2 regions of the Mesorhizobium sp. M2E.F.Ca.ET.209.01.1.1 genome follow, and region 1 is predicted to be linked to the other one. Evidence: predicted binding sites of a transcription regulator. Region 1 holds the regulator's gene; the other holds the start of a gene.
The links. Region 1 encodes PhoB, which activates phosphate uptake and scavenging genes when phosphate is short. Its sites were predicted from a motif close to TGTCATNNANCTGTCAT; they were not measured.

Region 1 (4,293 bases):
GCGCTCAACAACCAGTTCTGGTCGAGCAATCTCAATGCTCCGATGGCCAGCCTGCCGGTGACCATCTTCCAGTTCGCTCTCAGCCCCTACGAGGAATGGCAGCAACTGGCCTGGACGGGCGCTCTCATAATCACCCTGACGGTTCTCGGGCTGAGCATCTTCGCCCGCAGCCTGACCGGACGCAGAGAGGACAGATGAAACCGATGTTGTCCACCGACCTGAACGTAGCCGACACGACCGTCGAGAAGGCCAAGATCGAGGTCAAAGGCCTCAACTTCTACTATGGCCAGTCCAAGGCGCTGAAGGACATCAACCTGTCCCTGCCGGAGCGCAGCGTGACCGCATTCATCGGGCCGTCGGGCTGCGGAAAGTCGACGCTGCTGCGCGTCCTTAACCGCATCTACGAGCTCTATCCGAAGCAGACCGCCGAGGGCCAGGTGCTGCTCGACGGCAAGAACATCCTCGACCGCTCGCAGGACCTCAACCTGCTGCGCACCAAGATCGGCATGGTGTTCCAGAAGCCGACGCCGTTCCCGATGTCGATCTACGAAAACATCGCCTTCGGCGTCAGGCTCTATGAGAAGATCAGCAAGGCCGAGATGGACAACCGCGTCGAGTCGGCGCTGAAGCGCGCCGCGCTGTGGAACGAGGTCAAGGACAAGCTCAACGCCAGCGGCCAGAGCCTGTCGGGCGGCCAGCAGCAGCGCCTGTGCATCGCCCGCACCGTCGCGGTGAAGCCGGAGGTCATCCTGCTCGACGAACCGGCCTCGGCGCTCGATCCGCTGTCGACGGCCAAGATCGAGGAGCTGATCGACGAATTGCAGGCCGACTACACGATCGTCATCGTCACCCACAACATGCAGCAGGCGGCGCGCGTGTCGCGGCAGACGGCGTTCATGTATCTCGGCGAGCTGGTGGAGTTCGACCGGACCGAGAAGATCTTCACCTCGCCGCGTGAGAAGCGCACGCAGGACTACATCACCGGCCGCTTCGGCTGAGTTCATACGAGGACATCATCATGGCCGAACATACCGTTGCCTCGTTCGACGAGGATCTGAGGCAGATCAGCCGGCTGATCAACGACATGGGCGACCTGGCCGGTTCGATGGTTGGCGCCGCGACCAGGGCTCTGCTGGAGACCGACAATGCGCTGGCGCAGCGCGTCGTCTCCGACGACACCATCATGGACGCGCGCCAGCGCGAGCTCGACGACCGCGCGATCACGCTGATCGCCAAGCGGCAGCCGATGGCGGACGATCTTCGCCACGTGGTCGGCTCGATCCGCATGGCGGGCGATCTCGAACGCATCGGCGATCTTGCCAAGAACATCGCCAAGCGCGTCGGCTCGGTCGGCATCAGCGCCGCGCCGCGCGACCTCACACATTCGATCGATTCCATGGCGCAGCTGGTGCTGATCCAGGTCCAGGCGGTAGTCCAGGAATACACGGTGGGCGATGCTTCGGCGCTGGCCAAGCTGCGCAACGACGACGAGCGCATCGACGTCAAATACACCTCCGTGTTCCGCGAACTCCTGACCTACATGATGGAAGATCCGCGCAACATCACCGCTTGCACGCATCTTCTGTTCTGCGCCAAGAATCTCGAGCGCATCGGCGACCATGTGACCAACATCGCCGAGAACGCCTATTATGTGCTGACCGGCATGCAATTGCCCGCCAACCGTCCCAAGCAGGACGAGACGGCAATGTCGGCGCCGGCGGCCTGACGGAAAAGGTTACCCCGATGATCGCGCCACGCATCATGGTGGTGGAGGACGAGGAGCCGCTGGGGGTGCTGCTCCGCTACAACCTCGAATCCGAGGGTTACCAGGTTGAAGTGGTGACCCGCGGCGACGAGGCCGAAATCCGCCTGCAGGAAAACGTTCCCGACCTGCTCGTGCTCGACTGGATGGTGCCGGCGGTTTCCGGCATCGAGCTTTGCCGGCGCCTGAGGATGCGGCCCGAGACCGAGCGGCTGCCGATCATCATGCTGACCGCGCGCGGCGAGGAAAGCGATCGGGTTCGAGGTTTGTCCACCGGCGCCGACGACTATCTGGTCAAGCCGTTCTCGACGCCGGAATTCATGGCGCGCGTCAAGGCGCTGCTGCGCCGCGCCAAGCCGGAGGTGCTGTCCAGCGTGCTCAAGGTCGGCGACATCGTGCTCGACCGCGAATCGCACCGCGTCTACCGCAAGAAGAGCGAGATCAGGCTCGGCCCGACCGAGTTCCGGCTGCTCGAATTCATGATGCGGCATCCCGGCCGCGTGTTCTCGCGCAGCCAGCTGCTCGACAATGTCTGGGGCGAGACGATCTATATCGACGAGCGCACGGTGGACGTTCATGTCGGACGCCTGCGCAAGGCCGTCAACAACGGCCGCATGCCCGATGTCATCCGCACCATTCGTGGCGCGGGGTATGCGATCAGGGAAGACTAGGCTAGAGCCCCGCCATCCCGATGGATCGAAATCATGTTCGAGGGGCAGAACTCAATAGCAGGCGGTTGCCGATGCCGCAGTAGTGGCGATGCGGGGGGATGTGCATGAGGCCCGGCTCGCCTGGCCTCAAGCCTTCCTCCGGCTTTCCCGCAGGCGCTTCACCGTGGCATCGACGATCGGGCCGATGTCACTGCGATCGATACCCACATCCTCGAGATAGTGGTCGTTGAGCCTAGTCAGTTCCTCGATCGCGGCGATCCGGAATACTTCATCCTGGCACCAGCCCACCAGTTTGCCGAGAACGCGCCCGACACCAGAAGAGGACCAGCGACGCCAGGCATGCGGCCTTGCGTATGGCGGCAGGGACTTCACACTAGTTGTCACGTCGAACCTCCCGGAAATGTTTATGCAGTCTCTGCCTTCTCCGGCGGAAAGACCTGAAATGCTCCTGAAAGAGTTCGGAAAAGTTTCCGAAGTCGAGTAGATTTCGGCCCATGGTGACGATCCACCGAATGGGACCGTTCCGTCTCGATACCGAGACGGGAATCGTGTTTCGAAATGCCGAGCCCCTCGCATTGGGACAGCGAGCGGTTGCACTCCTGCGCGTGCTGGTGGAGCGAGCGGGCGCACCCGTCTCCAAGGCTGCGCTGATGGATGCCGGATGGTCCGGTCTCGCCGTTGAAGAAAGCAATCTAACTGCCCAGATCGCGGCACTCCGCCGGGTGTTCGGGGAAGAACCCGGCGGCGAGCGCTGGATCGAGACGCTCCCGCGCCGCGGCTACCGATTCGTCGGACCGATGATCGCGATAAGGAACCCGCCCCAAGAGGAAGGAACGGAGGTGAAGCCGGCGCTCCCCGAAGCGCCCTCCCTCGCCGTTCTGCCCTTCGTCAACATGAGCGGCGACCCCGAGCAGGAATACTTCAGCGACGGCATCACCGAGGACATCATCACCGACCTGTCGAAGGTCTCTACGCTCAACGTTCTGTCGCGCCACACCACGTTCACGTTCAAGGGCAAGGCTGTCGAGATAGGGCAGTTGGCGCAGCGGCTGAAGATTCGATACGTCGTCGAAGGCAGCGTGCGCAAGGCTGGCGGGCGGGTGCGGATCACGGCGCAGCTGATCGACGCAAGCAAGGACAGCCAGGTCTGGGGCGAGCGCTATGACCGCGAACTGAAAGACATCTTTGCGCTGCAAGACGAAATCGCGCAGGCCATCGTGGCGGCGCTGAAGATCAGGCTGCTGCCGGCCGAAAAGACGGCGATCGAGAGCCGCTCAACGCAAGACCCGAAGGCCTATCAGCTCTATCTCCTGGGTCGGCACTACCTCACGCAGCAGGGAGCGAGAAGCTTGGAGATCGCCGTTCGCTTCTGCCGGCAGGCGTTGGAGATCGATCCTGATTACGCCCGCGCCTGGGCTGTGGTCGCCCTCTGCCAAGCGTTCCTGCATTTCGGGGGATCGGAGGAGTCAGGCTTATCAGCCGCCGAAAAGGCGCTCGCGCTGGATGCGACATTGGCCGAGGCTCATGCCGCCAGGGCGCGGGCACTGGCCGCGCTGGGACGCAACGATGAGGCGCTGGCGGCCCATGAGGAATCGCTACGCCTTGAACCGGACTCGTTTGAGGTGCGAGTTAACTTTGGCCTGACCTGCCTTTACCTCGGCCGCTACGAAGACGCCATCGAGCATTGCGAGCGCGCCGCTCAGCTTCTTGAAGCAGACCATTGGGCTCTCCTCATTGCGGCTGATTGCTATCGATTGTTGGGACGACATGACGAACTGGGTGCTGCTTCACGCCGGGCTTTGGAGCGCGCCGAAAGGGAGATCGCGCTGCATCCCGACAACGCGCGTGCCTTATCGTTGG
Region 2 (4,293 bases), on a different contig from region 1:
CGATGACGATGCCGATGGCGATCGAGATCACGGCGAGCTCGAGGCTGAGCAGCAAGCCGCCCCACAGCTTGTCGAAATGCCGCCAGATCAGGTTGAAATTGAGCGTGTAGCCCATGCATCCGTCTCAATGGCTCGCGGTGACGAACACAGGTTCGTCATCGGCGTGGCCGATGTCGAGGAAAAACAGGCGGAAGAGCGCGCGCCCTTCCGCCGGCTTGGTCGTATGGCCAGGTCAGATGACCGGGAAGCCTGGATGGCGCGGCGGCGGCTCCTGGCCGAAATATTCCTTGAAGGCGGCATCGTAGAGCGCCGTCTCGTGGCCGAACATGGCGATAGTGAAGGTCTGGTTGACGAAGGTCAGCCAATCGAGGTCGCCTTGCCGGACGGCGGCGCCGTAGAGCATCGAGTACCAGCTCTTGCCGGCATCGAAATATTTGTCCGGGTTGCGCGAGGCGAGCCAGCGCACGGTCGACAGATCGACGGCCGCGGCGTCGGCTCGCTTGGATTCCAGCGCTTGCAGCACGTTCGCCTGGGTATCGATCTGCAGCACCTGAGCCTGCGGCAAGGCGAAATGCACCGAGCTTTCGGCATCGACATTCTGCAGGATCGAAACGCGGGTGTTGGCGCCATTGGCCAAGAGCTTGTCGAATGTCTTGTTTTCGGAGCCGGGCAGCGTCAGCAGCGCCACACCCTCCACATAGTAGGGCCGCGAGAAATGGATCAGCTGCGAGCGCTGCGCGGTCATGGTCATGAACTGGATGGTGATGTCGACCTTGTTGGTCGTCACGTTCGGGATGCGCTGCGCCGGGTCCTGGGTGACGAACTCGACTTTGGTCGGGTCGTCGAAGAGGCCCTTGGCGAGGATGCGGCCCATGGTGATGTCCATGCCGACCAATTCGCCGGCGTCGTTCTCGAAATGCCACGGCGCGTTGGTGCTGCCGGTGCCGACGATCAGCTTGCCGCGGTCGAGCGCGGTGCGCAGCACGCTGTCGGACGCGGCTTGCGCGGCGGCCTTCTCGGCGCTGATGGCGGTGAGTGCGCCGGCCGTGGCCAGCCCCGCCATTCCCAGTTTCAGAAAATCACGTCTGCCGGATGTGTCGTTCACGGCGACCTCCTTTGATGGTGTGTTCCCCAATGCAGCAGAAATACGCATCGCAATCAGCGATTGTCTCTTACAAGAGACGTGTGTATCCTGTACAAGACAGATACTAGCATCAGGAAGCGACAATGCAAGATGGTGAAACGATGAGCGGCTGGGCGGCGGAAGCCCCGCAGGAGGAGCGGCCGGCCGGCTCGCGCGAGAAGGGCCTCAACAGGGTCTTGAACATCCTGGAATTCCTGCACGCCAACCAGCGCGCAATCGGCATCGGCGAGCTGGCCAAAGGGCTGAATGCGCCGCGCTCTACCACCTACACGCTGGTGCGCGAGTTGGTCGAAGCGGGACTCCTGGAAATGGCCGGCGACGGCAATCGCGTCTATTTTGGCAAGAAGCTCTATCTCTATGGCATGGCCTATATGCGCGGCAACGACCTGCTCAGGCGCGGCCGCCAGGAGGTCGACACGCTGTCACGCGAGACCGGCGAGACGTCGGAACTCTGCATGCTGCAGAGCGGCCGATACACCATCATCCATTCCAGCCCGGGCACGAGGCCATTCCGCATCAGCTCGGCCACCGGCCTGCAGATCCCGCTGCCATGGACTGCTTCGGGCCGGTTGCTGCTGGCCGGTTTTGATCGCAGCCGAATCGAGGCGATGGTCACGGAAGACGATCTCGTGCTGCCGGACGGCCGCAAGATCGAGCTCGACAACTTCATCGACGACATCGGCAAGGCCCGCGTCACCGGCTATTGCGTCACGTCGGGCCTGGTCGATGCCTACACCAAATGCCTGGCAGCGCCCGTGTTCTCGGCGCCTGGCAAGGTCGAGGCGACGATGTGCCTTGTGGTGCCGATCGACACATCGGACGCGCGGACTGACGAACTGGTCGCGCTGCTGCGCGAGCGCGCCGCCCGGCTTTCGATCTCGTAGACGGCGAGCGCGGAAGCTGTCCGCTCAGGCGATGATGTCGGGAATGATGCGGTCTTCCAGCGCCGACAGCCGGTCTTTCAGCATCAGCTTCTTCTTCTTCATGCGCTGGATCTGAAGCGGGTCACAGCCGGTGGCGATCATCGCGTTGATGGCGGCGTCGAAATCGGCGTGTTCCTGTTTGAGCCGGGAATATTCGAGGCGTATTTCAGCCTGTTCCTGTTCGGACATTATCTACCGTTTTGCGTATGCGTCGCCCAATCGGGCTGCCTGGGCGGGGCCGGTCGGGTTTCTGTCTGTGACCGGCGCGCAGCCCTTATCACATTTCACTTTGTCGTGGAATGCTACCACGTGTCATTCGACATCGAGATCGGTTGGTGGCAAAGTGTCATTGTGCCGTCACAGTCTCAACCTGCGGTGGACGTGCCTGCGACGGCTGCAATCGAGGAAACCATGAAAGGGAGAACCAATCATGTCTCTTGCATCCCATCTTGATGAGTTGCAGCGGAAACACGGTGACATCGAGCGTGAGCTTATCGACGCGATGAACCATCCTTCGGTGGACGACCTCGAAATCGTGAATCTCAAGCGACGCAAGCTGGCAATCAAGGACGAGATTGAAAAGCTGAAGGGAAGCCCCACAGCACACTGAACATAGCCTAGGCAACATCACCGCACCCGCCGCGGTGCCAACCTACCGGTGGCAAGACATGCCACCGGCCTGTTGCCTTTAACTGAATCAGCCGACCGTTTTAGCGCGGATCTTGTAGCCCGAGGGTTGCGTGGGCCACCTGCGGTCGCCGATCGCGGGCCGTCGATTTGCCGGCCTTGCGGCTACTTGCCATTGACAAGCCATCTTTGCTCCGCCACCTCATGCCCGGAACTTTCAGATGAGGGCGGCCGGCATGACCGGATATTTTTCCTCTCCCTTTCCGCGCCGGACGTCGGTCGGCGTTTCGGTCGGCGGTGTGATCGTCGGCGGCGGCGCGCCCGTCGTCGTGCAGTCGATGACCAACACCGACACGGCCGATGTCGACCAGACCGTCGCCCAGGTCGCGGCGCTGCATCGCGCCGGCTCGGAAATCGTGCGCATCACCGTCGACCGCGACGAGAGCGCGGCGGCGGTCCCGCGCATCCACGAGAGGCTGTTGCGGCTCGGCATCGATGTGCCGCTGGTCGGCGATTTTCATTATATCGGCCACAAGCTCCTCGCCGATCACCCGGCCTGCGCCGAGGCGCTGGCGAAATACCGCATCAATCCCGGCAATGTCGGCTTCAAGGACAAGAAGGACCGCCAGTTCGCGGCGATCGTCGAAATGGCGATCAAACACGACAAGCCGGTGCGCATCGGCGTCAACTGGGGCTCGCTCGACCAGGAGCTTTTGACCCGGCTGATGGACGACAACCAGGCGAAGGGCTCGCCGCTCACCGCGCAGGAAGTGACCCGCGAGGCGATCGTCCAGTCGGCCATCCTGTCGGCCGAGATGGCGGAAGAGATCGGGCTTGGCCGCGACAAGATCATCCTGTCGGCCAAGGTCAGCGGCGTGCAGGATCTGATCGCCGTCTACACCGAGCTCGCCACCCGCTCCGACCATGCACTGCACCTGGGTCTCACCGAAGCCGGCATGGGCACCAAGGGCATTGTCGCCTCTTCCGCGGCGATGGGCATCCTGCTGCAGCAGGGCATCGGCGACACGATCCGCATCTCGCTGACGCCGGAGCCGAATGGCGACCGCACCCGCGAAGTGCAGGTGTCGCAGGAACTCTTGCAGACCATGGGCTTCCGGCAGTTTGTGCCGATCGTCGCCGCCTGCCCCGGCTGCGGCCGCACGACATCCACCGTGTTCCAGGAACTCGCCCAGAGCATCCAGGCCGATATTCGCAAGAACATGCCGGTCTGGCGCGAGAAATATCCCGGCGTCGAGAACCTCAAGGTCGCGGTGATGGGCTGCATCGTCAACGGCCCCGGCGAATCCAAGCATGCCGATATCGGCATATCCTTGCCCGGCACAGGCGAGACGCCGACCGCGCCTGTCTTCATCGACGGCAAGAAGGCGGCGACGCTGCGCGGTCCGTCCATCGCGCAGGATTTTGAGAAGATGGTCAGCGACTATATCGAGCAGCGGTACGGACACGGCAAAGCCGCGGCCGAATGAGCCCATGCCGAAAATCCACTTCGGCGGCCACCTGAAGGCGTCTTCTGTGCTTCCGGTGCTCACGGACTACCAGTCCGCTCCGCTCCGGTTCTCGAAGACACCATCATCTGGC

Region 2: EN852_RS32390 (YdcH family protein) is a predicted target of PhoB. The motif match lies at 2,412-2,428, and genes of this name have one in related genera.

The regions. Positions count from the first base shown of each region.
Region 1 is NZ_SADP02000012.1:27,420-31,712, forward strand. Features, by position in the region: gene pstA (phosphate ABC transporter permease PstA) at 1-198, shown strand, start outside; gene pstB (phosphate ABC transporter ATP-binding protein PstB) at 195-998, shown strand; gene phoU (phosphate signaling complex protein PhoU) at 1,019-1,726, shown strand; gene phoB (phosphate regulon transcriptional regulator PhoB) at 1,744-2,433, shown strand; gene EN852_RS40905 (DUF1127 domain-containing protein) at 2,560-2,817, opposite strand; gene EN852_RS21440 (winged helix-turn-helix domain-containing protein) at 2,928-4,293, shown strand, end outside.
Region 2 is NZ_SADP02000031.1:43,122-47,414, reverse strand. Features, by position in the region: gene EN852_RS32410 (amino acid ABC transporter permease) at 1-115, opposite strand, end outside; gene EN852_RS32405 (transporter substrate-binding domain-containing protein) at 233-1,063, opposite strand; gene EN852_RS32400 (IclR family transcriptional regulator) at 1,228-2,028, shown strand; gene EN852_RS32395 (DUF465 domain-containing protein) at 2,053-2,256, opposite strand; gene EN852_RS32390 (YdcH family protein) at 2,498-2,677, shown strand; gene ispG (flavodoxin-dependent (E)-4-hydroxy-3-methylbut-2-enyl-diphosphate synthase) at 2,931-4,181, shown strand.